DNA from 2 places in the Pelotomaculum isophthalicicum JI genome. Region 2 is predicted to be linked to the other one. Evidence: riboswitches for the same ligand, from Rfam matches in the RefSeq annotation. Region 2 holds a riboswitch; the other holds the start of a gene.

The links. Region 2 has a riboswitch for cobalamin ahead of L7E55_RS10820 (energy-coupling factor ABC transporter permease). Riboswitches for the same ligand answer to the same signal wherever they lie in the genome.
Region 1: another riboswitch for cobalamin. It lies ahead of metE (5-methyltetrahydropteroyltriglutamate--homocysteine S-methyltransferase); the one in region 2 lies ahead of L7E55_RS10820 (energy-coupling factor ABC transporter permease).

What each region holds. Positions count from the first base shown of each region.
Region 1 is NZ_JAKOAV010000015.1:66,479-82,165, forward strand. It holds gene metE (5-methyltetrahydropteroyltriglutamate--homocysteine S-methyltransferase) at 1-1,237, opposite strand, end outside; cobalamin riboswitch at 1,392-1,574, opposite strand; gene L7E55_RS09305 (SDR family NAD(P)-dependent oxidoreductase) at 2,133-2,900, opposite strand; gene cbiM (cobalt transporter CbiM) at 3,274-4,302, shown strand; gene cbiQ (cobalt ECF transporter T component CbiQ) at 4,306-5,271, shown strand; gene L7E55_RS09320 (energy-coupling factor ABC transporter ATP-binding protein) at 5,261-6,064, shown strand; gene L7E55_RS09325 (hypothetical protein) at 6,372-7,055, opposite strand; gene L7E55_RS09330 (type II TA system antitoxin MqsA family protein) at 7,045-7,794, opposite strand; gene L7E55_RS09335 (right-handed parallel beta-helix repeat-containing protein) at 8,071-8,529, opposite strand; gene L7E55_RS09340 (dynamin family protein) at 8,767-11,127, shown strand; gene L7E55_RS09345 (hypothetical protein) at 11,130-11,327, shown strand; gene L7E55_RS09350 (hypothetical protein) at 11,340-11,642, shown strand; gene L7E55_RS09355 (hypothetical protein) at 11,629-11,886, shown strand; gene L7E55_RS09360 (hypothetical protein) at 11,887-12,192, opposite strand; gene L7E55_RS09365 (S-layer homology domain-containing protein) at 12,212-13,810, opposite strand; gene L7E55_RS09370 (glucosidase family protein) at 14,062-15,087, shown strand; gene L7E55_RS09375 (glycoside hydrolase family 15 protein) at 15,229-15,687, shown strand, end outside.
Region 2 is NZ_JAKOAV010000019.1:41,487-57,173, reverse strand. It holds gene cobJ (precorrin-3B C(17)-methyltransferase) at 1-26, opposite strand, end outside; gene L7E55_RS10865 (cobalt-precorrin 5A hydrolase) at 20-1,081, opposite strand; gene cobM (precorrin-4 C(11)-methyltransferase) at 1,053-1,832, opposite strand; gene cobI (precorrin-2 C(20)-methyltransferase) at 1,829-2,542, opposite strand; gene cbiT (precorrin-6Y C5,15-methyltransferase (decarboxylating) subunit CbiT) at 2,556-3,149, opposite strand; gene cbiE (precorrin-6y C5,15-methyltransferase (decarboxylating) subunit CbiE) at 3,142-3,786, opposite strand; gene cbiD (cobalt-precorrin-5B (C(1))-methyltransferase CbiD) at 3,779-4,873, opposite strand; gene L7E55_RS10835 (energy-coupling factor ABC transporter ATP-binding protein) at 4,889-5,794, opposite strand; gene cbiQ (cobalt ECF transporter T component CbiQ) at 5,739-6,524, opposite strand; gene L7E55_RS10825 (energy-coupling factor ABC transporter substrate-binding protein) at 6,511-6,795, opposite strand; gene L7E55_RS10820 (energy-coupling factor ABC transporter permease) at 6,795-7,562, opposite strand; cobalamin riboswitch at 7,689-7,855, opposite strand; gene L7E55_RS10815 (transposase) at 8,026-8,796, opposite strand; gene L7E55_RS10810 (beta-propeller domain-containing protein) at 8,888-11,290, opposite strand; gene L7E55_RS10805 (hypothetical protein) at 11,351-11,962, opposite strand; gene L7E55_RS10800 (hypothetical protein) at 11,988-12,218, opposite strand; gene L7E55_RS10795 (4Fe-4S dicluster domain-containing protein) at 12,485-13,600, shown strand; gene L7E55_RS10790 (tetratricopeptide repeat protein) at 13,597-14,565, opposite strand; gene L7E55_RS10785 (metallophosphoesterase) at 14,674-15,687, opposite strand, start outside.

The DNA.
Region 1 (15,687 bases), on a different contig from region 2:
CGGCATATGGACTACGCCGGTAGAGCATGTCAGAGGCAAGAGAAGCAACCCGCTGGCGAACTTCTTTACGGTAAACTTTGGGATTATTTCGGTGAGACTGCAACGCCTCGTAGTTTTCCAACAATTCCCTATCCCGGTTGTCTCCAGCAAACACATCATATAGGATTTTAATCTCATCACATTTCTGAACCGCGAAAGCTAACCAGTTCTTCACTTCCTGATCAAGTTCAGTTTCATGGGAAAGGTCAACAGGAACATGCAGCAGGGAACAGCTGGAGGCGATCATAAGACGATCTCTTCCGATACGTTTTTCGACGGACTGGAGAAGATCGAGGGATGAACGGAGGTCGGTTTTCCAGATGTTCCGGCCGGCCACAATTCCTAGCGAAAGCCACATTGTATCCGGAATCTGTCCCAATACCATATTCAGTTGGCCTTTTCCCTGCGCCAGATCTATGTGGAGTCCATCACATCCCGATTCAAGCGCTAGATTAAGGTTTTCCCTCAGTTCGCCGAAATATGTGGCGAGTAGTAGTTTGGATGATCCCGCCGCCGCTTTGAGGGTCTGGTAGGTAGGGATAAAGACCGAAGATGCTACCTCTGGGAGATCCGTGCAGAGGATCGGCTCATCGATCTGAACCCAATCACAGAGAGGAGCGAGCTTGCGAATCACTTCGCAGTAGACCGTGGTTATGTCGTCCAGCTTATCCCAGCGCTTAGCTCCATCATACTCCTTGCCAAGACATAGGAAGGTTATTGGGCCAAGGAGAACTGGTTTGGGCCGATATCCAAGTGAGATGGCATGCCTCGTTTCTTCAATGATTTTTTCTGACGCTAGATGGATTGATAGGGAGGGAGTGAACTCCGGAACGATGTAATGATAGTTGGAATCGAACCACTTGGTCATCTCCATGGCAGGGGTGTTTTCAATAACATTCCCGCGTGCCATATGAAAATAAGCTACCAGGTTGCCGTTTCCGTCATTACGTCCGAATCGTTCGGGGATAGCGCCCAGCATTGCAATGGTGTCGAGAACTTGATCGTAAAACGAAAAATCTCCGGTAGCAACCAAAGAAAGCCCGGATTCCTGTTGAACCCGCCAGTGACGTTTTTTCAATTCATCGCCGACGGCCAGAAGTTCCGTTTCGGAAATTGCGCCTTTCCAGTATCTCTCCAGTGCTGTTTTGAGTTCTCGATTGACCCCGATTCGGGGGAACCCTAATACATGTGTTTCCATTGGTGTTGTGCTCCTTTCTTACTCTTCTTTGTAAAAAGGAGCGAGGACAGGTCATTTCACAGCGTTTGCAAATGAAAACACCATCAAGGGTGAGTGTACGTCATTAAACTTCGATTATGGTTGTTTTCACACGCCTGTCTGTTACGCGAGACAGCCCTGCTCCTTGAACAGGGCGTCTTCTGGCTTCCGGCCCCATAGTGCTTTGCCCTTCCCATTTTAAAAAAACAGTGGTCGAAGCGGGATTACAACCGGTTACAGCGGCGCGTCCGCGATGGATTTAAACCATCTTCCGTTTCCTGTTCATAGTTAATAAAATAAACTATTTAATTTTGCAAGTCAACGATTAATTCGCAAATGAACAAATATTACCCGAAAACTCTGTTTTCTGTTCGTTTATTACACCTTCGCGGCAGCCCTACCGATTCCTCTAGCGGCATCAGTAATTAATACTATCTTATTCCGCATAACCTCCCTTATTTAATGGTTTTCATATGACATATCATCAGCTCACTTTTTGACCAGCAAGCGCACTCCTTATCTCCTCGACTGCGAGTTCTTCGTTAACCTTGCTCACCTACTCGTCTCTTCCCTGGAAGATTCCCTACAGGTGGCCGAGACGATGCACACGCGGGCCTTCGGCAGCGGACCGCGTTCCCGTTACTGGCGGGACATTTTCCGTCCGAGAGCCGAATCGCGGAAAGGTGACAATAATGGGCTATGACACCAGGCAGGCCACCCTGCGGTAACTTGCCCGCACCGTCGGCTACCTTTCCCAAAACCCCAGCGACTACCTTTTTCAGGATACCGTTACAGAGTAATTGCACTTCACCCTGACAAACCTTTGTACCAGGCATGTAACATAAAATACCGGAAAATATCCTCGTTATGTTGTGTATTAATAAACCGTCAATCCCCCGTCGACACTCCATACAGCCCCTACAACAAAGGATGCTTCATCTGAAGCTAAAAAACAAATAACTTTTGCCACTTCTTCCGGTTTCCCAATGCGTCCTATTGGATAAACGCCAACTATTCTTTTAATATACTCGCTCTTGTTTACAACATTAGCCAGCTGTTTCTCAAACATGGGAGTAAATATATCACCTGGGCAGACACAATTTACTCTGATATTATGTGAAATAAGTTCTAAAGCTATAGCTTTTGTAAATGTGGTTACGGCTCCTTTAGACGCGCAATATGTTGAGCAAAAGAAATTTCCGTTAATTCCAGCATCAGAGGAAACATTTACAATAGCTCCTCCCCCGGATTTAATTAATTCAAAAGCTGCGTATTTGCACATAAAATATGTTCCCTTAACATTAACGTCCATAATGCGGTCATACTCTTCTCCAGTGACATCAACTAATGGTTTTTCAATATATTGGCCGGCGGAGTTGACAAGAATATCAAGTCTCCCAAATTCTGCAACTGCATATTCTATCGCTTTTTTACACTCGCATGGCTTTGAGACATCTATGGCCTTAAATTTAACAGTATTCTTATATTGTCTCAGCTTTTCTAAAGCATTTAACCCCTTATTCTCATTACTACCAATAATTAATACTCTTGCTCCACCCTGCAGAAGCATTTCTGCCGTTGCAAATCCAATACCTGAACTTCCACCTGTTACCAGCGCCACTTTTTCACTAGAAGAATAAGCCATTTTATCACCTCCGCTTTGGCTAATGAAAGGATAGGTCATCACAAGGCAAACACATGCCAATGGGTACTTTATAGCCGATTTTTTCTGTAACAAATTTAACCTCCGTAGAAGGAGTTTGCCGAAATCCGTAGAATATTTAAGGTTAATAACAGGCGACTGGAGTCGCTTTCTTTAGAAGATGTTTTTTTAGCTAAGTATACCACGAAGGTATTTCGCCATTAGAAATGGCGGTATTTCGTGGTTTTCATTTTTCATGAGACAGGGGGTGACATGACTAAGTTTTTATGATTCTATCATCTCATGTTATTTAGGTAATTAGACAAATCAAGAGCTATTATACTATGTTATAGTGATAACGAGGAGGTTATAATAAATGCATATACCGGACGGCTATTTAAGCCCGCAGACATGCGCGGTGATGGGCGCGGCCATGCTGCCCGTATGGGCGACAGCGGTTAAGAAAGTCAAAAAAACAATTAAGACAAGATACGTGCCGTTAATGGCCATCGGCGCCGCTTTTTCGTTCACGATCATGATGTATAACATCCCCATACCGGACGGTACTACCGCCCATGCCGTGGGTGCCGGAATACTATCGATCATCCTTGGTCCATGGGCGGCTGCCATAAGTATTTCGGTAGCCTTGGCCATCCAGGCATTACTCTTTGGCGACGGCGGCATCTTGGCGTTTGGCGCGAATTGCTTTAACATGGCGTTTGTGTTTCCATTTACGTCTTACTACATTTACCGTCTCATCGCCGGCAGATCGGATATCACTGCGGCAAGACGCTGGGTGGGAGGTTTAATTGCCGGATATGTGGGCATTAATCTGGCGGCGCTGTGCGCAGCCGTGGAATTTGGCTTGCAACCCACACTCTTTCACGCCGCCAGCGGAGCGCCGTTGTACTGCCCCTATCCATTAAACATAGCAGTTCCCGCCATGGCGTTCGGACACCTGCTCATAGCCGGACCGGTTGAGGCTGTAGCAACTGCGCTAGTGCTCCGTTATATTCAAGCGGCAAACCCGGATTTATTGACCGTTGGCAGTACTCTAGCGCGGGAGGAAGCGCACGGTTATAGTAAACTGTGGTGGGGAGTAGGTGCAATGATTTTGCTTTCTCCATTAGGACTGTTGGCCCAGGGCACCGCCTGGGGAGAGTGGGGAGCCGATGAAATAAAGGACATGCTGGGCTTTATACCGGCCGGTCTGGAACATTTATCTGACTCCTGGCACGCCCTGATGCCGGATTATTCCATACCCGGGCTGGACGGTTCATTATGGCAGTCGGCAACCGGATATATTTTGACAGCGATAGCCGGAGTTGCTATTATAGGAGCAATCACTTATCTTTTTGGCAAGTATCAAAGAAGAGCTGATCAAGGAAAAGAAATGAGCAATTAATTAATGGAAAAAACAACAATACCGGGATGGCTCCTGGAAAAACAGGAGCCTTTTAACGGCGATTCCGGCGGCTGCGCCTGCCTTCGCGGCAAGCCAGGCCGCCGTGGCTTTGTGGAAAAAACAATTGAATCAATAGCCCAAGTTCTGCGGGACGAATTTTTTGCCGGACAGATAGCCGGGAACCATGGATTGCTTCAGAGTATTGATCCCCGGGTAAAGGCGCTGACCACATTATTGCTGATAATAGCAGCCAGTTTGATTCGTCATCCGTTAACACTAATCGTAATGAACTTGTGGGTTCTATTGCTGGCCAAGGTGTCCCGCGTTCCGGTAAAAATATTTTTCAAACGGGTTTGGCTGGTAGTGCCTCTTTTTACCGGTATTATCGTATTGCCTTCTATTTTTAACATTGTCTCTCCCGGTGATCCACTGCTGACATTATTTAAATCCAACCACCAAATTCACATTGGTTCCTGGACCTTGCCCAACACCCTGACCATTACCCGTCAGGGCGTACATGGCGCTCTGGCGCTCATTCTACGCGTAGGCGCCTCTGTCTCTCTGGCCTTGATACTCACGCTGACCACCCGGTGGAATATTCTTTTAAAAGCTCTCAATATGATTTTTGTGCCACAAATCTTCATATCTGTGCTGGAGATGACTTACCGCTACATATACTTGCTGCTCCAAACCGCCGGCGAGATTTTTGTGGCCAGGCAAAGCCGCACTGTCGGTCGCGCTTCCACGAAGGAGCAAAGGCGTTTTATCGGCGGCGCAATGGGCACTCTATGGGGTAAAGCTTACAATGTCAGCGAAGAAGTGCACGCGGCAATGGTTTCACGCGGGTATACCGGCAAGCCAAAGACGCTTGTCGCCTTTAAGACAAGAGCAATGGACTGGTTGTGGGCAGCCTTTATAGTTTTGGTAAGCCTGTTCTTCCTCGGAGGTGACCGGATCGTTGCCAGATGAGATATTTTTTCATTTAGATAACGTCAGCTACAATTATCCGGGCGGTGAGGAAGCGCTGTCCGGCGTCAGCATGTCTGTGAAACAAGCGGACAAGGTAGTGCTATTAGGCGCCAACGGGTGCGGCAAGTCAACTCTTCTGAAAGTGCTAGACGGTCTTCTGTTCCCCCAACAGGGTGTAATACATTCTTTTGGAGAAGCGTTGAATGAGGAAAACTTAAGTAGGGAAGAGTTTTCCTTTGCCTTTAGACGGCGGGTCGGGTTTGTTTTTCAAAACTCCGAAGCGCAATTGTTTAATCCCAGTGTCTGGGAAGAAATTGCTTTCGGCCCGGTACAGATGGGATTAGATAACTCAGAGGTAGTTAAGAGAGTGGACCATGTAGTCACCATGCTGGGCTTGGAGCATATAAAGGACCGGCCGCCCTTCAAATTAAGCGGCGGGGAAAAGAAAAAGGTAGCCATTGCCTCGGTGCTGTCCATCAATCCTGAAGTTATTCTTTTGGATGAGCCCACCGGTGGGCTTGATCCTAGAACCCAAACATGGCTTATTAATCTGATAAAGCAGCTGAACAGGGCGGGGAAAACGTTGATTACCGCCACGCATAACCTGGATATTGTCGAAGAAATCGCTGACAGAGTGATGGTTTTTAGTGAAGATCACCGATTAGTAGCCTCCGGCACACCGGACGAAATATTAAGCAACCGGGAATTATTGCTCAAAGTGAACCTGGTGGACGAAAAATTTCACCAGCATGTGCATGGAGGCGGCCATCGTCATTATCATGCTCATAGCTAGGGAATGGCGGCGGTAATAACCTGTTGTTCCACACTTTTCTATTTCTTGATAAAGGATTAATACGGGGCCATTGGGCAGAATTTCACCGGTCCAGTTACCGATTTCGTCATAAGACATTATTACGGAGTAAACGGAATCCGACAACGATACGACAGGTTCAAGCTGTTATTAATGTAATTTACCTCCAGACCCCCAGGGTAAATTTATTCCTAAAAATGAGTCAGGGAACCGTCTCCTGACTCATTCCCCTGACTCACCGTAAAAAATTAAACTCTGGAATATTTAATTTCCAGAGTTTATTGTAATATTAATCATCATATGTGCAAGACAAATTCGAAAGTTTTGTGAGTAATAGGTTTATTTTTGTAAGTAAATAGGCTTGCTGCATTTCGTTTAGATATTTGTTAATTTTTTCAATAATAACATCGCTAAGTTCTTTTGAAATTTCAAATTCATTTAATAGTTTTTCCTCAATCATAGACAAACTTAATTCACGATTGCAAACAAAAGATATAATACTATTAATAAACCTTAAAACATTACCAGCCTTTTCATGATTCTCGAAGCCTCCTTTTTCCTTATAAACATTAAATGGAATACTCTTGTAATTTTCATATAATATAATATTATTAATCACAAATTCCATAACAACATCTAGTTGCTCTGAGGACATAGTATTAACAGTTTTTGAGTCTATATATGGTCCTGCAATCGGTTTGCAATAATCGTACAGATAGTTAGCAGGTATTTTTTCAAAGCCATATTTCAGTAGTTTTTCAATAATTAAATCCTTGTCGTCCATTTCGTAAATAATTATTTGTGTAATTTCGTTTACTAACTCTTCAAACAAATTTTGCTCATCTTTGTTTAATTCATAAAAAATGTCAATATTATCATCAATATAATTTAATATTTCTTTTTGTTTTGCATGTTCTAGTTCATTGAACCATTCAGCAAGAGTACTTAAATCTTTCTTTTCATCATCTACCAATTTTGAACCCTCCCTTTCTTTCAAATGAAGGTGATTCTAATATAGCTTCCCAAGAACTATTTGCCTCATGGGATAATTCATACTTAGCTAATACATGAGTTATTTGTGGGTTGGTAATTTCAGATTTAATAGATGACTTACTTAACTTTCTTTCGATATTATCAATGCTTTTACTTAATCCTAATATCATTAACTCAAGACGTTTAATTGCATTTGTTTCAATTGTGTCTTTACCTTTATTGGTTAAATCTTGTATATCATATTTATTCTCTTGCTCTTTGACTTTTGATTCTATTTGTGAAAATTCATTATCTGATAATTTATCTCTGTTCTGCTTAGCAATGGTTAAGAAATTCTTGGGCTGTTTTGATAATAGTATTATACTATTGTGTATAGAATCTTGAAGTGCTCCTAATTCATATCTATTAATTGTAGATTCAGCAAACCCTAACGCTCTAGCGAAAGCTCTTTGTGATAACCCATAATATTCACGTATAATTTTTATATCTTCAGGCATTAAAAGGCCTTTATCCTTTTTGTATTGAGTTAATGCTAAGTCAAAATGCTTTTCCTCAATAACTAAGTCACTTAGCTGAGACCCGCAAACTGAACAATGGGGAATTTCAACATTTTTTAGAGTTATTGTTTCACCTTTTATTTCATGTACAACGTCAATTTGTTTCAAAACATATTCAACAATTTCATCACACTGAGAGCAAAATAATTGTTTATTTTCCATATTCATCCTCCATAACTATATTTATTAAATATATCTATAAGTAATCATAATGATTCATAAATTCATAGGTGCTATAATGAAAATTTCAAGATATAATTTTGGATACATAAACCCTCCCCCCCCGCCTCCACCAAAATATTGAAAATAAAGCTTTCCTGAGTCGTTGATTTTACTGTATTTTCAGTGTTCAATTGGCTCAAGGTAAAAATCAAGGTAAAAATTAAAGTCTCCGAACGCTCAAAAAATTTACGGTTAAGGAGTGTTCTTTTATTATGGTCAAAAGAAGATTAAAGATTTTTGAACGGCAGGAAAAGTAAGCGTCAAAAAGAATACACCTTTGAGATAGAACAAAGACATGCGAGAATAACCGTGGACAGTGTTACCCGATATTGTGGGCGAGCCGTTGTTCACATAAATTCCTGTCGAGTCGAAGTTGTTCACCTGGTTGTTAGTGACGCTAGCAGACCCCTTGATCTCAATACCCCTGCTCTGCTCCACTATGCAGTGGTCAATGTTTAAAAATCCACCGAAACTATAGACAATTGGATAGCTATTTCCACCAAACCGCACTCTGCAGTAACTCAAGTTGAGAGTACCACCTGAATATGACTCCAGGCAGTACCAGTTGCCCTTGGCTGGGACTGTGGCTGAACCGTCGCCGTTGGTATCTCCGCCGTAAGCGTCATCCTTGTATGAAGTGAACCCCGGGGCATCGATGGTTCCTTTGATTACCATCTTTGCGTTTGTATTAAATTTAATTACCGTGCCGGGATCAATGGTTAGCCGGACACCCGGCTAAACCGTGGTCGTTGTTTGCACCACGTAGGTATAGACATTTTTTCAAACTGTATCTGTTGCGATTGAGATCGAGGCGATTATTGTTTTACCTGGAAAGCTATTACTTTAAAAAGTCATAAAGTTTGTCTCCGTCAAATATAAATTATAAGAATATTACTGGCGGGGGACTGCCTAATGAACGAGTTGAACCGTTTTATCGCCAAGTCGGAAGAATTATATGACCTTGCCGGGCAAAATTTAAAGCCTGCCATAGCCGTCATCGGTTCTTATAACTCGGGGAAATCAACTTTGCTGAACAGCTTGCTCGGGGAAGAAATAAGTCCGGTTGGCGCCGTGCCCACCACAAGCCGCCTGCTCTACTTTGATTACGCAGACTCTTTTTCAGCAAGGTACACCGGGGTCAGGGACAAATGTGTCTTTGCCAATCGCAACGCGCTCGCTTCTTTTTTATCAAGCCGTCAGCCCCAAGGCGGCCGGGTGAATATTGAGCTCCCCGCTCCTATTCTTAAAAAATGCCGCCTGATAGACACACCCGGGATAGATTCTTTCTCCCATGAATCAATCCGCATGGCGGAACAAGCCGCTAACGAGTCGGTAAAAATAATTTACCTCTTTCACCAGCGTGGTATCGAAAATTTTAACCGTCTGTTTCTTAATAAATTCGCGTCTACTTGGAAAAATAAAAACCTCAATGATATATCTTTCTGGCTTAACTGCAATCTGGGTAATTGTGACGGCACCTCTCTCGAAGCAACAATGGCGGTATTGAGAAAAATTTTTTTAAGCCAGGTAAGGCTAAACGCGATAAACATTTTAAACCATGAGAACATTCAAGACTTGCGCCTATTTCTGGAGGTGGAACTGGCCAGGTACTATTTTGACAACCTGGCAAAAAATCTTAAGAAGGTAGACAACGAGATACCCGCAAAACTAAAAAAAATCACTAGCATTGCCGACGAGTCACTCTTCCTGTCCGAATTCTGGACTGTGCTGGAAACCGCGGAAAAGCTCTTCTCCGCCTATCGCACATTGAACTCCATACCACTCATTGTCAGCGAAACGGAAGGGCTGTTATGCTCGATAAACTCGTCCAACTTGAATAAGACGGACAATAAGGCAGGCGGACATCTTTACCGGCCGCACGCCGGAGGTTTTAAAGAAGGCAAGGAACTAATTCTGGAACTATTAAATTCTTTAATACGCGAAAAAAAGTTGGACGGTTGGCTGGAGCGCCCTAAATTAAGCAAGATGGCCGCGAAAATTAAAGCAGAACGTTTCACAGTAGTGGCTGCGGGAGGTTTTTCCACCGGCAAGTCCACTTTTTTCAACGCGTTGATGAAGGAAGAAATATTACCTACCGGAAATGGGCCGACAACTTCATCAATCACCCGCATTTCACACGGCAGAGAAAAAACAGCCACAGTGCGGCTCCCGCTCCAAGTAACCCTGCAAATACATGAAAATATTGGAAAACAAAGCCATCTCTGCGCTGATAAACTGGACATACTGGAGAATTATATAAAGAATAATGAGTCTGGTCTGGCTTACCTGGAAGCTTGCACGGAAGATCGCTTCAGACAAGTAGATTACCAAGAAATTACGACGTTAATCAACCAAGCCAGGGAATTTTACGCCGCGGGCGCTTTTGCCCGGTCTGCGGGGAAATTGCCATTGCCCGCTGTTTATAAACCGGTTCCGGCAAAAGGCATCTCCCGCAAAAAGCTACTTCAAAAAGTTCGCTTGACTTTCCATAATGCTGGAGAGCCTGAATTCGATCTGGCAAATCCGGCTCACTTAAATAAATTCAAGGAAATTACCGGACCGGACAATGCTTTCCGGATCTCCGGGATAGATATCCGCCACCCTTCTAAATACCTTGAGCTGACCGATTTTGTGGACACACCAGGGCTTGATTCAATTCAAAAGGATTATTTCGATGAAATAACTGATAACATCCGGCAATGCGACGCTTACCTTGTTTTTTTAAACGCCCGGCATATTTTGAACGACATGGATAAAGAAAATTTTGAAACTGTATTTTTACCGCAAATACGCGCGAGCTTTAAACAACGGGACATGCTGGAAAAAGAATTTGCAAAAATTTACTTCGTAATTAATTTTGCCGACACCCTAACACCGTTCCAACAAGAAGCGGTAACCAATTTTGTCCGGAAAAGCCTGAGTGCCCCTATTCAAAGCTCCCTGGCCATACCAGACCCAAAAATATTCCTGATTTCCGCCCTGCGGGGTCTCGCCGGCAAAGACCGCGGCATGGAAGTTTTACTTAAGAATCTGGAAGAAGGAATCATGCGCTTCCGCGGCAGAAATTTTTACAGAAATATTTTAGACGAACTTTATTCGATGCTTAATGGCATTTCCCAAAAGATTAATATTGAGTTGCCCACTTTAATTCAGATTGGCCACAGGTCCGGCGCAAAGAAACAAAAGCTCTGTCAGGCACTGGAGGTACTGCTGAAGTACCGCAGGGAGATAAAGAATATCAGAAATACTATTTATAGCCTCGGGAGGTTGTAAAAATGGAAAATGCCAGGTTACTGGACGAGCGGTTGCGCAAGATTATCAATGAAGTAAGCGGGCATACCGGTGGGGAAATCAAAAAAAATTTGCTCCGCGAATTTGAGGTTGGTGTCAAAGCGGCAATAGAGAACCATAGCCAGAAGGAAACTTTAAGAATACTGGCGCTGTTAAAAAACGCCATTAATAAATTTGAATAAGGAGGAATAACTATGGATTTTAAAATTGAGGGGTTGAAGGGTGACAAAAATGGTGACGAGCTAATCGGGCAAATGTTATCAGACATCTTTACAGGCCTAAAAACTAAAATGGTTCAGCCGGTGCTGGATGAAAACCACAAAATTTCCGGCCAACTGAAGGAATTAATGACACAGGAGCAGTCGGAAATAAGCGAGCTAAAGGAAAAAATCGCGGAGTTAGACGCCCGGATCCAGCAAGTACCCTTAATCATTCTGTCATCTTTCAGGGATGCTATAAACTTGGCAGGCAGGGATACTCAAGATGGAAGAGAATAGCGTGCAAGCTGAACTGATCGATTCACTGGCGTCTACTATACAGAACAAAATAATTCTTCCCGCCGAGGAGAACACCTCTTTTTTACATTGCGCGATTGACCAGGTAAATGAAAGGATTTCTATCCTGGAAGAAACATCTTCGGCGCTGACTGCCGCCCTTAACAGAACAAAACTGGCAGTTTCGATATCTTTATTGGGAATAGCCGTATTAGCCGTTATTCAAGTCATTATTTTTTTTAGATAATCACTCTTCCTTGGGTTTTTGGCTTTTCCTCATGATAGAATATACAAAAAACGTAGCCCCGGAAATAATCAGCACTTTAACAATGAAACCAATCGTTTCGTTTCTGAAACCGACTTTTTCTTTTCCCAGCTCTACCTGCGGGTCCATTTTTATATCAAAAAAGCTGCCTTTGTCAACTTGATACGCTAATTTTTCAAGCTTGACCATCTTCTCTTCGTGCCTGGTTATATTGGTCATATAGCTTACCACTTGGATAATGAGAAAAGCCAGGGCAAATAATATCAATAAGAAACGGGAATGATTCATGTTCTATCTCCTTTTCTTTTTATCTTAGACCTTCTTGGATCTTTTCCCGGGCGGCTTCACAAGCCCGGGCGTAGAAAGCGCTCTCGAATGTTGACCACGGGTATTTTCTTCCACTCGTAATGTATGATGACCTGCAGCATTGAAGAAAGACAATCGCGCGCGGCAGGTCATCCATTACTGTCGCCGCATAACCAAGGATGGACCATGGTAATGGGTCTCCTACCGACAATTCCGGCCAACCGGGCAATTCGCTGTTTAATTTCTGGTAGGCCAACCTGGCCTGCTCACTAGCGGGTGGAATTACGCCAAAGGTTACCGGGTATATCTGTGCGAATAAACCCGGATAAGACTGGTTTCGGGCGGGTAAATACCTGTTGTTGTCCCGGTCCACCGCCCAGGCGAAACAAGCGGCGTTTTCATCCCAAAACTGTTCCAGCACACTGTTTTTTATTATTTCCGCCTTATACCCGTAAATGTTGCTTAGTTCGTTGTAGCCGAGTTCGGCCAGCAAGCGCGCCCAGTCCCTCAAACCCCGGTAACACTCACAGTTATCCATCAGATACTTGACTTTTAGATCCGGTTTTGCCCAGACTAGCCCATCAGAGTCCTGGAGAGTGATGATCAACTCCGCCACAGTGGAAAGCTCGCGGTAATGCTCACTTATAAAACTAAGATCACCGGAGTTCTCCTGGTAATCCGCCGCCAGGGTAAGCAATGTCGCCGCGTAACTGTCGGCTGAGTCGTAATCGTTACTATTGACGAGCACTCCGCCATCCAGGCGGTAATCGTAAATTGTCCCGTTCAGACCCCAACGGTCAGGATTATTGAGCCGGGAAAAGCTCCATTCCAAACTCTTTTTTACCTGGCTATAACGTTGCGAGTCACCGCAGAGCGACAGTCCGGTGAGGTTAGAAAAATACGGAATTACATCCGGCCTGCCGCCCGCCAGCGGGAAATACCCTTCGGGACCTTGGTTCGAAACAATCCATTCCCGCTCTCTGTCCGCTTCAGCGGCCAGGAGCCGGTCTTTCAAACGCAGGATCACTCCACAGGCCTCGGCTCTGGTAGAATTGCCGTCTTCACCGAAAGTACCGTCCGGATAGCCGTAAAGTGTCCCTGAACTAAGCATCTGTGCCGGCCAATTAACAGAGTGACCGTCTCTTTCCGGCATCTGTTCAGGATTATTAGCCCACGCCAGCAGCCGGCCGGCCATGGCAGCCATTTCCGCCCTGGTGATAGCCCGGTCCGGCTCAAAATAACGCTCCGCACCCGCTTTGATAATACCGGCGGCGGCAGCCGCCTCAACAAAAGGGTAGGCCCAATGCTTCCGCTCAATATCCTTGAAGGTCGGTTCAAGGTTGTCTTTTACCCGGGCCACCCCGCCGGCAACAACAATTAACTTAACAAACTCCGCTCTGGTAACCGGCTGATCCGGCCCAAAAAGCTCTTCCGGGTAACCACCGGCAATCCCTAGGGTTAACGCCATTTCAACAGCCTTTTCCGCCCAGTGGTTGCTAATGTCACTTACCGTGGGTGCGGCTGACGCCGGAGACAGACATGTGGTTGACAAAACAACAAGAGAGGCAACGATCAGAAAAATACTTTTTTTCTTCCGCAATACTTGTCCTCCGACTGAATATAAACTATATCAGTTATTGGTACTCAGAATTCAGAATATTTCGGGACGATAAATCATTTTCTTATTCTGGCTACTGACTCCTGACTTCTGACTCCTGTTCTATTTATTACTTTACAAAGTCATGATATTTCTATTCAGCAATAATTTGAAAATCCCTTTCAAAGCGCTAAAAAAAGCAGCGATACTAATTTCGGGAGATAGACGACGGCAATAGCGAAAGGAGCACTCCTATGGAATATATCTTAAATCATTTAAACGCCCAGTTCAACTGGCTGAAAAGCTGCCAGATTCTGAACCCGGGCAGCGACGCCGACGGCGCGATCAAAAAGTATCCGGATCAAGGTTGGATCATGCCGTATTTTTCTAACTTCGCAGCTATGGCCATGTTGGAAGACCCCACATCTCACCCTCTCGTTGAACGTTATCTGAACTGGTATTTGCGCCATCTTGAAAAAAACGGAACCATGCTTGACTACCATTACGACGATAATTTCAACGGCAAAACTGCCGGTCCGGACTCGGAAGATTCATACGCCGGGACTTATCTTTCCCTTGTCTGCGCTTATCATTTCAGAACCGGGCAAACCGGATGGGTCAGGGAAAATCTCCCTTCATTGAAAAAAGTAGCCTCGGTAATTATTAATCTGATGGACCGGGACGGACTCACCTTTGCCTTGGCCGGCTACCGGGTAAAATATCTGATGGACAACTGTGAAGCCTACAGGGGGCTAAAGGATTTCGCCGATCTAATGTATTATTTGGGTGATCAGGACGCCGGGATTTATCAGAGCAAAGCTAAAGCCATAGCCTCAGGAATTGAAAGAGCGCTCTGGAACTCGTCCAGTCGTTGCTACTATGCCAGCAAGACCGGTTTATTCAAGAACAGAGTAAATTTAAAAAAATTTTACCCCGACGCTGCCTGCCAGGTCTTCCCGGTGCTTTTCGGACTGCTCAAGCCGGACTCGGAGCGTGCCGCGCATTTGCATAAGGTCTTCAACAACAGCCAGCCGGATTGGGTTAATATCAAGCCCCCGGACTTCCCCTGGATGCTCCTCGGCTACTACGCCTGCCTGCACGGTGATCACGAGCGGGCGCTTGAGAAAATCCGGCAGGGCGTTGAATCCTATATTGAACCCAAATCGGGGTGCTGGTATTGCGGTGAGTCAGCTTTCTTTGTCTTGACCTGCACAAAGCTAATTCAGCTTAAAGGAGCCGGCTTCCAAGCACAGACCATCTTCTGGCCGGGCCCTTTATAATAATAAGTTCCATCAACAGACATAATATAAAAACAGAAGCCAGAATTCAGAATATTTCAAGACATAACCATTCTTTTATTCGACTCCTGACTACTGAGTATTGACTACTGACTCCTTTCTTTTGAGCGTTACAATATTTAAATGGCGGTGAAAAAAATATCCAGTGTTAAGACCCAGCCGGAAATGCCGGAAGCAATCATAGGAAACTCCAAAATGCTGGCCTCTCTAAGAGAAAATGGGGAGGTATTCAGACTTTTCTGGCCGCATATTGACTACGGTCAACACCTGGGACACTTTTGGCCGGGGATTAAATTATTTTTACCGGAAGGACAAAGTTTTACCAAATGGTTTCACTTAAATATATGGAAGTCAAGTCAACGTTACCTGGAAAACACTAATATATTAGAAACCGAAATGTACAGCCGGACGCATTATCTTAAAGCTGTCCAGCAGGACTTTGTTCTCCCCGACAAGGACATTCTGGTGCGGCATTATACTCTGACAAACCATGGGGACAGAAAAGAAAAACTAACATTTCTGGTCTATTGCGCTTTCGAACTTGAAGAATCGAATCATTACGATGGCGCTTACCTTGACTTT
Region 2 (15,687 bases):
CCGCCGGGTCCGAGACCGACTACCACCAGGCTGCCCTGGCCAGGGCTATGGTCACTCCTTCGTAGCGGTGTTTCCGAAAAATCAGTTCCCCTCTCCCCGCAGCCAGCAGAGCCGCCGGTTCGCATACGCCACCAACTCCCACCTTTGCCTGTACTGTTGAAGAAAAAGCCAGATCCGGTCTTGTTTCAAGCACAGCAGCCAGGTCCTCCGCCGGATAAGTCTTCAGTCCGCAGCCCAGCCGCCGCGCCGCCGCCAGCAGGCCCGGCTCACCAGCCTTAATATCCATGCTGGCCAGGGCCGCCAGGCACCAGCGGCTGTAGCCGGCTTCACGCAATGCCCGCCCGAGGGCTGCCAGAATTTGGCCTTCCCCAACGTCTCGCCGGCAGCCTATGCCCGCAACAATTTGGGCCGGGCGGAAAAAGAGCCAGCGTGGGCCGGGGTCAGTCAGGCGCAACGCTGTCACCAGCACCCCCGCATCCCAACCTGACGAACCATTAAAGGATTTCATATGAAAACACGGCAACTCCGGCGCCAGCTTGCGGCAGCGGCTCAACCAGGGTTCTTCGGCCCAGATCCCCACCCGCCTGCCGTTAACCAAGGCGGCGCTTACCGCCGCCAGCCTGGCGGGCGGCGATGGCTTCAGCCCCAGTTCCCGCGCCAGCAAGTCCAGGGCAGGCAAACCCCGCACGTCGCTAGCGGTGGTGATTACCGCCTCACCACCCAGAACAGCAGTTGCCCGCCGGGCTAATTCGTTCGCCCCACCCAGGTGGCCTGACAGCAGGCTGACGGCAAACCGGCCTTGGTCATCCAAAACAACTACAGCCGGGTCCCTGTATTTGCTCTCAAGGTAATTCGCCAGGCAGCGCACGGCAATCCCGGCCGCCATGATCAGGATCAAGCCCTCATGGCGGCTCCAGAGTATCCCCAGGAAATCGCGCAGTCTGCCTTCGACAGGCTTTGCCTCAATACCATCAGGCACAGCCTGTTTGGTATAGACTGTTACATTGCCACCCAGGCCTTTGGCCAGGCGCAGGCCTGTCTCCAGACCGGCTTCAGTCAGGGTTACAATTGCAACATTCATCTTTCTTCCCCCGAAAGCTGTGCCCGAAGCCGGGGTCGTACAAACTGGAGCGCAGATAAGGCGCGGAAAGAAACTTGCCGGTCAGCAGCAGCGCCGTACGGTTGATGCCGGCCGCGGCAGCCTGTCGCGCGATATCTTCCAGCGTTCCCCGGATTACCTTTTCTTCCGGCCAGGAGGCCTTATACACCAACGCCGCCGGTGTGTCCGGACCATAGCCCTGAGCCAGTTCGGCCGCGGCTGCCACTAGAGAGCCGGCGCTCAAGAAAAGGCACAGACTAGCATGGTGCCCGGCCAGAGCCGCGAGACCTTCTCCTGGAGGCACCGGTGTACGCCCTTCATGGCGGGTCAGGATCAAGGTCTGGCTAACACCCGGCAGGGTAAATTCACGCCGCACGGCCGCCGCCGCCGCCGCGAAGGAACTAACTCCCGGCACCACCTCAAAAGGCACCCCCCGCTGAGCCAGCCCGTCCATCTGCTCCTGAACGGCGCCGTATAGGGAAGGGTCGCCGGTATGCAGCCTTACGACCAGTTCACCGCAGTCCACAGCCTCCGCCATCAGATCCAACATCTCCTCCAGCGTCATCCCCGCGCTGTTAAAACACCTGGCCTGGGGGCGGGCGATATTCAGCAAATCCGGGTTGACCAGCGAGCCGGCATAAATGATTAAATCCGCCCGGGCAAGCAACTTTTGACCTTTCACGGTTATGAGCTCCGGATCGCCGGGACCGGCCCCGACAAAATATACTTTCACTTTGATTCCGCCCCCTTTACGATAATCGCGGTAAGATAATCATGTTTCTTGCCGATACCTTCATCTAAGTCACGGCTGACGATTTCCCCGTCGAGGCCGCAGCGGCTGATGAGGACCGCGTTTTCGGCCCTGCCGTTTTCTTTCAATACCCGTACGATCTCATCATAGCGGCGCGCCACTTTCATTAGAACCATATTTGAAAAATGGGGCAGCAATTCGCCTAAAACCTCTGGATCCTCAAGCAGGGGAACGACCGCCAGCGGTTCGTCGCCTTTGGCCAGGGGCTGGTTAAGCCGCGCCGCCGCCGCCGCGAATGATGTGACGCCGGGAACTGTTTCAATCTCTACCCCGGATTCCAGTTCTCCGACCTTTTCCATCAGGTAGCTGTAGCTGCTGTAAAGGCTCGCGTCACCCAGGGTCAGAAAAGCAACGTCCAATCCCTTGCCCAGCTTCTCCAGCAGTCTGCCCGCCGCCGCCTCCCAGGCTTTTTCCAGGCATTCCTGGTCCCGGCTCATGGGCATTTGCAAGGTAATGATTTCCTGTTCCGGCCTCAGGTGGGATTTTGCCACTGTAAGGGCCAGGCTATCCTCCCCGTGGCGGGAGACCGGCACGGCGACTACCGGAACCTGTTGCAGAACCCGCAGCGCCTTGAGAGTGATCAGTTCGGGATCGCCCGGCCCCACGCCTAGGCCGTAAAGTTTTCCAGCCAACCTGCAAGGCCTCCTATACCTGTAGAGTAATAATATAAATTGAGTTCATTGACTTCCAGAGTTGACTTTTTCCGGCAGCCGCCAGCCGGGCAACATTAACGTTGATCACTTCCGGATCAAGTCCACGCTCGCGGGCGTAGTCCATACCATCCCGTAGAGTTTCCCAGGTCACGGCGTTAATCACAATCCGGCCTTCGGGCCTAAGTCTATGTAAACATTCTTCAAGGATAGCCGCAAGCTTGCCGCTGCTCCCTCCAACCAGAACCCTGTCCGGTTCCGGCAAACCGGCTAACACCTCAGGCGCCGCCCCCGCCACAAATTCCACGTTGCTAAGGCCAAACCGGTTTGCATTGGCCCAGGTCAGGGCCGCGGCCACAGGTTCTTTCTCTATGGCGTATACCCGGCCGGGGTTGACCAGTCGCGCGGCTTCAACTGTCAAAGAACCCGTTCCGGAACCGATATCGTAAACTGTCTGCCCGGGCTTCAGGCGTACTTTGGCCATAGTCAGGACACGGATTTCCTCTTTGGTCAGGGGCACACCCTCTTCCCGCCGGAACAGGGCGTCGGGGATGCCCGGGGTTAGAAAAGGCCATTTAATTTCAGTCATAGCCCAGCACCATTACAGCGTCCGGCAAATCCCGCCCAGCCAGTTCGGACGCTTTAAGCATCAGGCAGCACTCCACTGAAGTACCCAGCGCGGCCCCAATCCAGACCGGGTATTCCCCCAGACCGTTATTCTCAAGGTAAAGCCCGACAGCAGCCGGTGAGTTGCGCCCGCCGGCAAGCACGGCAAGCTTGGCCTCGCCTTGCCGCAGCTCCGGCAAATAAGGCTCCAGCAGGGCGATATCCCGCCCGTGCAGGCTGACAAACGTGGCTCGCTCCCAGGTGGCCCCCAGGCGGGCGAAAGCCAGTTGTATGGAACTGACCCCTGGAATAACCCGTATTTTTTCCCGGGGAAACTGTTTTTTCAGCCAGGGGAGCAGGCTGTAGAAACCGGGGTCCCCGGAAACCAGAACGGCCGTCGGCTGCCCGTGAATTTTTCTCAGGTAGACCGCCAGGGCTCCCAAATCCCCGGTTAGAAGGAACTTTTCAGCCCGCAGGTGTTCAAACAGGCCCAACGCCCTTGTCCCGCCGATTAAAACCCTGGCCTGCGACGCCGCCTCCCGGGCTGCCGGCGTCAGGTAATCCGGGCTGCCGGGGCCGGTTCCCACCACAGTCAGCCAGCTTTTTTCAGGCTCAACCATGCAGATATTCCTCCATAATTTGCCGGGCAACCACATCCCGGCCGATAATTTCACCTTTGAGGTTTAACAGTGCGGTTCCCACCGTCAGGCGGTTGTGAACATAGTCCCCGGCCTGCCTGCTGGCCAGTCCGGCCATCATATCCCAAAAATCAACCTGCCCGCTGTTTCGCACTATTTCCAGAGTGGCTTCAACGGTCGGAGACGCCAGGACTGCCCGCACCGCCTCGGCGCAGGCCCCGCCTGCCGCCAGGTGCGCCGCGATAATCTCCCGCCTGCCGTCCGCCACCCGGCTGTGTGTGTAAAAGATACCCCCAGCCACCTTGATCAGCTTACCGGCGTGGCCCCACAATAATACCCGCTTTACCCCGGCATCCGCACAGGCTTCCAGGAGGTGTCCGATAAAATTGCTGGTCAAAATCACTGCTTCTTCCGAAAAACCATAGTTTTCCACCGCCTGCCGCTGACCCATCCGGCCCGGTGTCAGTACCAGTGTTTCGTGGCCGGCCGCTAGTGCCATGCTGACCTGTGGCACGAGAGCAGACCTGAAAGCCTCAACAGACATAGGCTCGACAATACCGGTAGTGCCAAGGATGGAAAGGCCTCCCACAATCCCCAGCCTGGGATTTAAAGTCCGGCGGGCCAATTCCTCGCCGCCCGGAATGCTGATGGTCAGTTCCACTCCTTGCCCCGGTTCCAACAACTGCGCGGCCTCATTTAAAATCATGGCGCGGGGCACCGGGTTAATGGCCGGCTCTCCCACAGGGACCGGCAAACCCGGCTTGGTGACAGTGCCCACACCGCGTCCGGCCAGGATTCGCACCGGCCCAGGGCACAGCCGGGCTGTAACGTGCACTTCTATCCCATTGGTGATATCAGGGTCGTCACCGGCGTCTTTAATCACCAGCGCCTCAGCCCAATCCCGCTCCCGCGCAACCTGAACGGGCAAGCACAGTTCCCGCCCACCCGGCGTATTTATTTTTACACGGTCAGGCAGTGACTCTTGCCGCAGGGCCATAATAGCCGCCTTCGCCGCCGCCGCCGCGCAGGAGCCTGTAGTATAGCCCTGGCGCAGACGCTTAACAGGCAATACTCTTACCCCCATCTATTGTACGTTTACCATGCCGCCATAATCCATTAGATTGCCAAGCAGTTCTTCCTTAGTCCTGGGGAGAGGAATCTCCCCGGGCAGACAACCATTCCTTTTCAGGGCCTGCCCCATTTCAACCAGCCATGGCTTGTTTAATTCCGCTTCCTTTAACAAAGCCTCGTTCTGAAAAATACTTTCAGGCACTCCCGACGCAATGACCGCCCCTTCTTTCATGACATAGATATAATCAGCCCAGGTATAGGCCAAATCAACATCATGGGTGGAAAAAACAACGGTCACTCCCTGGTCGTTTATCTTTTGAAAGAAATCAATTATCCGCTGATTTTGGCGGGAATCCAGCCAGGCCGTGGGTTCGTCGCAGATTAACACCCGCGGCCGCATGGCCAGGACGGCTGCGAGGGCAACCCGTTTTTTCATACCATAGCTCAAGAAATGGGTAGGCTTATCTTTCAATCCCTCAATCTCCAGAACAGCCATGACCTGCTCAGCCTGGCTGCGCGCTTCTTCTTTTGACAGGCCAAGGTTTAAGGGGCCGAAAGAAATTTCCTGCAGGACATTGCCCGCGAAAAGCTGGGTGTCAGGGTCCTGAAAGACCAGGCCCACGTTTTTGCGCAAATTCAGAAGGGATGCATGCTGATAGCCGATATCCCGGCCGTCAAAACGGATCTTTCCCCCGTCAGGCATTAAAATGCCGTTGAAATGCTGAAAAAGGGTGGTTTTACCGGCGCCGTTCGGACCGATTATGGCGGTCTTTTTCGATTGATAAATTTGCAGCGATACTCCTTTTAAGGCTCTGGCGCCATCGGGGAAAGCAAATTCAACATCCACAGCTTCTAATATAACTTCAGGCAGCGACACCAACCCCCGTCCGCCAAACCAAGACAAGTAAAGCCAGTTCAAATAATGCCACCAGGGCAATGTTCTTCCCGGATATAGAATAAGGCATTTCCAGCACTTTGAGTTCCTCCTGATAGCACCGAGCCAGTAAAGCCGCGAAAAGCTGCCGGGCGTGGTGGTAAGACTTGACGAAAAGGTTTGCCGCCAGCCAGGCCAGTGAATAATAAGACGTTTTTAAAGAAGCGTACCCCCAACGGGAAGCCTGAGAGATATAAATCCCGGAAGCTGTCTCCATCAGGACAAAAATAAAGCGGTAAACAATCAGCATCAATTCCAGAAAAAGAGCGGGTACTTTGGCTTTCTTCATAATCCACATAATCTCTAGCACCGGTGTGGTCAACGCGAGAAAATAAAGACATGAAACCGTCCCGAGGGATTTCAAAAACAAGTTGCCTGCCAAACCAAGGCTGGCTGCCGTAACACCGACATTTACATCCCATGCCGTAAAACCCCATTCAAGGGGCAATGAATATCGGGAAATCTGAAAAGCGACGGTAAAGACACCAATCAGCAGAAACACCAGCGGAACCAGCATCAGCTTTAAATAGAATCTTAGCGGTATCCCCGCCCGCAAGACTATACCTACGCCCATAATAAGAATAACCACCATGGAGATGAGCGGGCGTGAAACCGCCAGGCAGATAACCAAGGTGAGGACTGCAAAAGAAAGCTTCTCCGCCGGGTGAACGGTACGCAGCCGGTTTGCATAGGCAAACTGGTCAATTCTTAGCATCTTTCCTGCCTTTCATATATCCGAAATAATAACCGATAAAGCAAGCGCCGACGGCTCCCTGCACGGTAAAAAGAAAACTTTCCACTTCACTGCTGGGCGGCTCCCAAATTGAAGAAAGCCATGGCTGATAATCCGGGTTTGTCTCGGCTATTACCTGCTCAGCCTGACCGTCAGCCCCGCTAAACTCCCGCCCGTGTATAAACAGCAAGGGAAGCACCGCCAAAACAAGCACAAAGACAATCAAAACAATGTTTTTAACTCTATAAGCCATTATAATTTCACCTCACTGGAGGAAATGTTGCCCGGAAAGACGGCCAATTCCTGAAGCTCTCGCTTGTTATGCACGAGCAGGAGGTTGAAAACAACCACTGTCAACAGCCCTTCGCTGACAGCAAGTGGAACCTGGGTGAGGGCAAAAATCCCCACGAACTTTTCAAATGCTCCCGCGACTCCCCCTGCTTCTGCCGGAAAAGCCAGCGCCAGTTGCAGAGAGGTGACAACATAGGTGAGCAGATCTCCCAACGCGGCGGCCAGAAATACGCAAAATCCCAGCGGCGCCCCCGACCTCCGGCAAAGCTTAAACACTCCGTACGCCACATAAGGTCCGACAACAGCCATGGAAAAAGTATTGGCCCCTAAAGTGCTGAGACCCCCGTGGGCCAACAGGACAGATTGAAATATCAGCACAATGCAGCCGAGAACGCTCATCGCCGCCGGTCCGAAAAGCACGGCCCCCAGCCCCACTCCCGTAGGATGAGAGCAACTCCCTGTAACTGAAGGAATTTTTAAAGCTGACAGGACAAAAGCGAAAGCCCCGGCGAGGCCTAACAGCATCTTTGTTTCAGGGTGGTCTTTAATTGATTTTCTTATAGAAAGAAAGCCGGCAATAATAAAAGGCAGGGTCAATAATGACCAAAAAAGGCACCAACCAACCGGGAGAAAACCTTCCATTATATGCATGGCATACGCTTCACCAGGGTATTGCCACAAAATGGCGTTCAGGAGCAAAACAAGAAAAATGTTCTTTTTCAGGTCCATGAACTAACCTCCTTCATCAATGTCAACAAACAGATAAACAGATATAAAAACCCCGGCCACGCAAAATAGCCAGGGTTCAATGAACAATAAACACTATTACCTCACCTCTCCATCTCGCGTGGCGCAGTGGTGCGGCTAAAACAGGAAGTTCTCCTGGCTCAGCTTCATCGCCGCCTGCTTCCTTCCCAGGCTCTTAAGCCCAGTGGATTACATAGCAGACAACTTGACCTTACAGTGGCGCGACCGCGTTGGATTTTCACCAACTTCTCTTAACCTGTTTTATATTATTGAATTATTTTACTAGTATTCTTCAAAATCAGGAAAAATCCTGCTGATTATTTAACTATTTAATTTTCAGCAGCCCTATTTCCGCGAGGCTGTCTTAACTACTTGCTTTAATATATTTTCCTGATAACGGTGGAAGTACCGGAGAAGCAAGGGGACGTTCTTTTTGCTTCCTTTTTCAAGCCTTAAAGACTATGCTTTGATTCAATCCAGTCACCCGTGCAATTTGCCGTTGCGTTGCTCCTTCAACAACCTTGATTCGCCTTAATATCTCATTACGTTTCCGCTTCTCAATGGTTCGCAATATCATTACAGATTCCCCATTCAGCATAGATTCAATCTCTGCTTTTACTTCACTATCTGTTTTCCTTTGTTTGATTTTATCATCAAGACATGTTTCCTGGGCTTCTATTTTCATATGCTCTCGAAACCTACGTATCGCCTCAGCCCTCTCTTCGGCAAATATCCCCAAAATGAAGCCGACATCGGTTAGACAAATCGGATTTTCATGCCTGCCATAATATGCCTGGATGCTGCTCCAGCAATAGTCTTCCGGTTTTCTTACCATCCCTGCTTTCACCGGGTTGTTATGAATATATCTGATAACTGTCAATAAGTATCCATCATCTTCAACGCATTCGCTTGCATAGCGCCCCTGGAATACGTGGCCGGTTCTTTGGTATTTCAGGTTATACCACCAAGCATAACTGGTGCCGATCCGTTTCATAATTTGAGGAATCTCTTCACTTTTCTCATGAATGAGCAGATGGACATGATTACTCATCAGGCAATATCCATACACCTCAAACTTGTCAGTTTTAACACGTTCAATAGTTATCAAAAAACGTTGATAATCATCTTCGTCGCAGAAGATGTCTTGCCGGTTGATTCCTCTCATTACGATGTGGTAAACTCGACTCTCACATCGTTCCCTTGCTTGTCTCGCCATTTCTATTCGCTCTTTCTAATTTTCTTTTATTATACCAAATAATTGCAAAGGAAGCAAAAAGAACGTCCCTTTGCTTCCCCTGCTGTTGTTTCTATTTGATTTCCAGTGTCCCTATTTCCGCGAGGTCGTTTAAACTGTTGGCTTTGATATATTTTCCTGACAATGTATACAGTACATCATTGATATAGATAATTCTATCGACGTTTTTGTCGCTGTCATACCAGTAGTTGCCCGCCTTCTTGTAGTCCTCGTCCGAAAGGTGAGAAATCCGTCCTTTCAGAGTGAAACCACTGGCAAGGTCTATGTTATAGACATAAGCGCCCTGATAAACAAACTGGCCATACGCGGGGAAGCCGGAATCCTGCACTTCACTGCCCTTTACCTCCATTAAGCTGACAGGGAAGGCCAGTAAATTCTTATCTTTGGAGAACAGCAAGGCTTTATGGTTGCGCAGCAATTCGGAATCAGTGCCCCGGTCGCCGATCTTCTCTTTGTACATTTCCACCGGGTTGCTTACGTCCGTCACATCAAAGATGGCCATTTTCATACCCGTGTAATAAGCCATGCTATTCGTTCCGCCGTTATTACCGCCCTTTTGCCCAAGCTCAATTGTGTCTTTCCCGAAGCCGATGATATGATTTTCGTCATAGGGGTGCAGGTAATCGCTATAGCCCGGTATTTTCAAAGCGCCAAGTATTTGAGGCCGGCCCGGCTCTTTTAAGTCGATCACGAAGAAGGGGTCAACCGTCTTGAATGTTACCATGTACCCGCGGTCTCCCACGAAACGCACAGAATAAATTCTTTCACCCGGCGCGATATCCTCCAACTTCCCGGATACATTCAGCCCGCTATCCAGGACGTATACATTATTCTTCGAAGTATATTCGCCGGTGCGCCATATGTCTCCACTGGTAGTGGCGATACGGAAGTAATCGTTATACTCATCCATGGAAAACTGGTTCAGAATGGTTCCCGGCACTTCGCCGCCGGCCGTGTAAGACAATTTTCCGTCATTCAAGGCAAACTTATAAACCTTGGTTTTATTGCTGTCAACATACCCGGGTTCAGGCAGCAGCCCGGTCTTACTATCTTCCAATATTCTATACTGGTAACTCGTTACCGCGACATACAGGTTTTTCATGGAAGCATAGATATTTTCACCGGAACCAAGGTAAGTGTTAACGTCTGCTTTTTCATCCGGCCTGTCTAAATTTATACCCGCGACAATCAGGTAATTTGGTTCCATGAAGCCGGGAAAGCATTTAATGCATGAATAATCTATGTCTACATAGGCATCGCCCGCAGCCGTATCACGGTAGAAAGGTTTGGGATCCTCTATCTCCTTTTGGGAATAATAATAAATACTCCTGTTAGCCAGCAGGTAAAACGCTTCGCCTATTTTCCGTGAAGAAACGTATCTTCCGTCCAGTTCCAACTCGCGCACCTGTTTAACAGCCGACTTATCGCCGATGTCATAAATAATTGCTTTCACCGTGTCACGCTGGTAGGGCGGCGGGTATATAAGCGAACTGATTTTCTTACTCGTTTCATTCATCGGCATGATCCCTGGAGGATTCTCCCGGTACCTGTAGGTTTGACCGATTACAATCAAGTACTTGTCATCCACGTACATTTCATTCGGAGCAAAGTTTTTATCAGTAAAATCCAGGGTGCTGATTATTTTCATATCACCGGCGGGGTAAGCAAGCGCTATTATGACACGCTGCCCCTTAACCAAATAAATATAACTGCCGTCAGTTTTAACTATATCCGCCTCGTCAACACCTTCTACCTGGACATTCGTCTTGGAATAGTCGGCATCATTCGCGGCGACTGACTGGTTGTTCGTAACCGCTGACTTTGCTGATTCTTGCTTCATCGCTCCCGTTCCCGCAGGAGCACCCACCATCACTCTTCTGTCATTGCTAGCCTGGGTCTGCAAATTTGCCAGAAGGCTTTTCAAGTTGTCATATGTACCCACTACCGGGAGGTCTGCGGCTTCTGGCGGTGGTCCGGGCAAGTTGCCGGGAGGTCCGATCAAAACAGCCTGAGTTGCTTCATCCCACTCTACTTCATATTTCAAAGCTTCAGCCAGCCAGCGGGCCGGTATAAACACCCGGTCGGACACGACCAGAGGAGCGACATCCATCGAGCGCTCCTGTTCACCCACATACAGCAAATTACTGCCCACGGTCAACCGGATCGCCGCGGCATCCGTGTCAAAAGTGACTGTCTGCGACATACCGTCCCAGGTGATATTATCATTTGAAATACCCAAAGCACGGCCGAGGTACCGCACCGGAACGTATACGCGGCCATCCCGGACAAATGGCGACACATCCGTGGCAATCGTTTGGCCGTCGTTGATATAAGTTTTTTGGTTAACTAAAAAAGTTGCCTGATGCTGATCCATGGCGCTGCCTTTTGGCTGAAGCCAGGGGATAAAGATTACTGCCAAGGCCAAAGCCACAATTAAAAAAACAAATTTTTTCATATTCAAACCTCTTTCATATTAACTTTACCTTTTAGACGTTAGATATGAAATAAAGGTTCATCAATCTTTTCCGTTTTTCCCTTCTGCCAGTTCTTTTGTCATCTTTAACATTTCAAGCCGTATCCAGCCACTAAAAGGCCTTATAACCAACCAGTAAATACGGAACAAAAATTTTGCCCGGCAACCAAGGCATAAGACCCTTGTTTCCGTTGATAATGTTACCGTATCGCCGGTGTTTTGTTGTAAATAAAAATTCCAGGCAGCTTTACAGTAACCTGTTTGGTTAAAATGAATAAAATCATTCGCTCCCGATAATTGGACTATACCGCTGGTCGGCTGCCAAAACTTGCCTATAAATCCCATCACCATTTCCTGATTGCTAACATCTTCAAGAGAAATAAAACCTGACTTCCTGGTCATTTCTTCGATCGTAAGTTTTATCGGTGACTGGTATACCGATTTTTCACGTGGATTTAAAAGGCTATAAATACCGCGTATCTTAATAAGGTTCTTGATAATTTTTGATTTGCCCATATCTAAATTCTGAATAGCCTCAAATATCTTTTCCGGTGACGACTTAACAACAATTTTATGTTTTTCGGCAAAATCATATTCCGGCAGATAATTGTTTAGTTTCCTGCTATTTGCCATCCCGCTTGCTTCAAGCATCATTTTCAGACCACCCCCAAGCCCCAACTTATTCTAATTTAATACCGCGCGACTTGACTGGATGTTTTTCGATGCATGCTTCCGCTTCCCTAAGCGCTTGCTTTAAAAAACCCCGTAAAGCCAGGCGCATCTGTTTTTTCGCTTCGAGCAGCGGTTCACGCGCTTCTTCCGGCATTTTTTCAACGACTTTCCTTTCCAACAGCCGGTGAAGCTTTTGCAGGTCTTTCATCAGGCAATCTGAACATTCACTATTTTTCAATTTTCACACCAAGTTGATACAGCTTTCAAAAGTGGTTGGCCAACCAAGCTTCTTCTTATTTATTAAATACGCTCTAAAAAATTTTTTTAGGGGGGGTTAATTTTTTCCGTTATTTATTTGTGCAGTAATTTCTTGAGATTTAGTAAAATTAATCTATAATGGAAATGATTATATTCATTATAATTTAATCTCTTTTTAATCGTGCTCCGGAGGATTATCAAAATTGAAAGAGAATTGTTAATTAACTTTTCAAGGGGGAAATCCTGATGGGACATATTGTAAATGCCAAAGAAGAGGTTTACCTGGCGCTGGCCGAACGTTTGAATAAGAATCCGGTGGGAGCGCCCGTAAACGAGATATTGATGGAAATTCTCCACCGCCTATACACCGAGGGCGAAGCCATGGTGGGCAGTAAATTCCCCATGGTTCCCATAAGGCTGGATAAGATAGCCCGCATCACCGGAATGGAAGAAGAAACGCTAAAAAAAACACTGGTCAGTATGTCAGAAAAGGGGCTTGTGCAGGAACTGCCCATGAAGAGAGGCACCTACTATATGCTAACCCCGATGGTGGTAGGATTTTTTGAGTTTACCTTCATGCGGGTGAGAGACGAGATAAATATGAAGGAACTGGCGGAACTGTTCGAAAACTATTTTCGAAGGCCTGAAGTGGGGAAAGAGTTCACCGGCGCCGCCACCAAGTTGATGAGGACTCTGGTATACGAAAATCTGATACCGGCTATAGTGGAAACAGAGGTTTTAAGCTACGAAAAGGCTTCTGAAATCATCCGCCAGTCCGGCGGCGGAGCGCTGTCCTTGTGTACATGCCGCCACAAGGCAAGCCATCTCGACAGGACTTGTAACGCCGGCGCGCCTATGGAGACGTGCACCACCATGGGTGACACTGCAAACTGGCTTGTGCGCCGGGGTATGGCTGAGCCGGCCACTGTGGACGAACTGCTGCGGGTGCTTGACCAAACAGAAAAGCTGGGGTTAGTCCATCTATGTGATAATGTGCTAAACCAGCCGTCTTACCTCTGCCACTGCTGCGGCTGCTGCTGCGAGGCTCTGCGTCCCGTCAGGAAGTATGGAAAATCGTTCGCGCACCCCAGTAATTTTATCCCGGCTCTGGACCGGGATAGCTGCCCCGCGTGCGGCACCTGCGCCGATAAATGCCAGATTAAAGCCATTACCATGCGCGATGACGGCAACGAGGGTGAAGTGCCGGTAGTTAATAAAGAAATCTGTCTTGGCTGCGGCGCTTGCGCCTCCGCCTGTCCAAGCGGCGCGCTGACCATGTCCCGCAGGCCGGTTTTACACGTCCCCCCCAGGAATAAAACGGAGCTATTTACCCGCATCGCCAGGGAAAAGGGCAAAATCTAAATATAATCTTCTTCCGACATACTTGATACTTCTATTATCTGCCTCATAACACTCAATATGTCCTGTTTTAATTGGTTATCCCCAATCTCCTCACAAATTTTTAGTGATTGGGACCATAATTTAATAGCTTCTTCTCCATCTCTGTTTGTCATTAAAATTACTGCAATTGCGTGCAGCGTAGCCGCTTTGCCTTTAACGTCCCCAATTGATTCCCTGATAGCCAGGGTTTCTTTTAACAGTGCCACAGCACGCTCAAATTCTCCCCGCTGATCCAGCAGCCCGGCCAAATTATTCAATGTGGTTAACTTGCCTATAGTGTCCCCGATTGACTCCTCGATCGTCAGGGATTCTTCTAATAGTGCGATAGCGCGCTCAAATTCACCCCGCTGAGCCAGCAGCCCGGCCAGATTATTCAACGTGTCAGCCTTGCCTTCAGCGTCCCCGATTGACTCCTCAATCGTAATGGACTCTTCCAATAGTGCGATGGCGCGCTCCTTTTCTCCGCGCTGCGACAGTAGCCCGGCTAGATTATTCAACGTGTCAGCCTTGCTTTTTTCGTCTCCGATTGACTCCTCGATTGTAAGGGACTCTTCCAATAATGCGATAGCGCGCTCGGATTCGCCGCGTTTCTCATGCAACCAGGCTATATTATTCAGCGTCACCGCCTTGCCTTTTACATCCCCGATTGACTCCTCGATCGCAAGTGACTCCTCCAATAGCGCGATAGCGCGCTCGTCTTCGCCGCGTTTTTCAAGCAACCAGGCTATATTACCCAACGTGGCCGCCTTGCCTTTCGCGTCTCCTATTGACTCTCTAATTGCCAGGGATTCTTCCAATAGTGCGACAGCGCGCTCGAATTCTCCGCGCTGCGCCAGCAAACCGGCCTCATTATTCAATATGTCAGCCTTGCCTTTTGCGTCCCCGACTGACTCATTAGCTACCGTTGGTTCTTCGTTAAATGCCATAGCTGTAAATACTCCTTTCAGTACAACCACGCTTACAGGTGGCCGTGTTTATCTCAATACTTCGATATTTTACGTTATAGTCCTTCACAAGTTGGCGGTATATATTTCTTATCGCAGAGAATACATGGGTTGTTCACTTACATTGTTGAAGTGAATGGTGATATCCACTATCTCCGGCGTGCTGCCTATGCGAATCGGCGGCCCCCAGGTGCCAAAGCCGCACGAAACAATAATCTGGAAGTCACCCTTACGCAGGTACCCCCAGTCCTCTTCGAATATTCTTTGGGTGATTAGATTAAATGGAAACAGCTGCCCGTGGTGAGTATGTCCCGAGAGCTGCAAATCCACACCCTGCTCCTGACCTTCCTCTAAATGAGACGGCTGGTGGTCCAACAAAATTACCGGCAGGGAGTGATCCACTCCCTCCATCAACGCGGATAACTCCTGGCGGCGCTTGCCATTGTAGCGTCCCCCGCTGCTTTCATCCCGCCCCACGATATAAAAGCTCCCGTCCACCTTCTTATAATCATCGCGCAGCACCGTTATCCCGGCTTCCTGCAAGTGGTGAAAAGCTTCTTCAGCGTGTCCACCGATATATTCGTGATTGCCGAACACAGCAAAAGTACCGTACTTTGGTTTTAACATACGTAATACGTCAGGCATTTTTTGCTCGATAAAAGGGCCGATATTTTCGTCGATGATATCTCCAGGAAGCAAAACCAGATCAGGATTTTTACTATTGATCATGTTTACCAGTGTCATGAGCCTGCCGTTATTAACGATCTTTCCCAGATGGATATCAGATACCATAATCACATGCAACTGGCTCAAACTCCCTGCCGGCTTCGCAATATCAATATCATAATAACGAAACTGCGGGTTCCTAGAATTCCATGCTCCGTAAATAACAATGCCTACTACCAGTAAAACAACAGCCAGCCCGGCGGCTACCGGACGCTGTTTCAGGCCCTCCGGCAAAAAGCCGAGCCAGCGGTCAGCCAAACGGATCAGGTCGACTGCAATCAAAGTAAAAAACAAGTAATTTATAGCGGCCAGCCAGTACGAACCGGCGATGGTAAAGCCGTCGCAGACTGCGGCGGGCAAATACCTTTCGCCTAACCT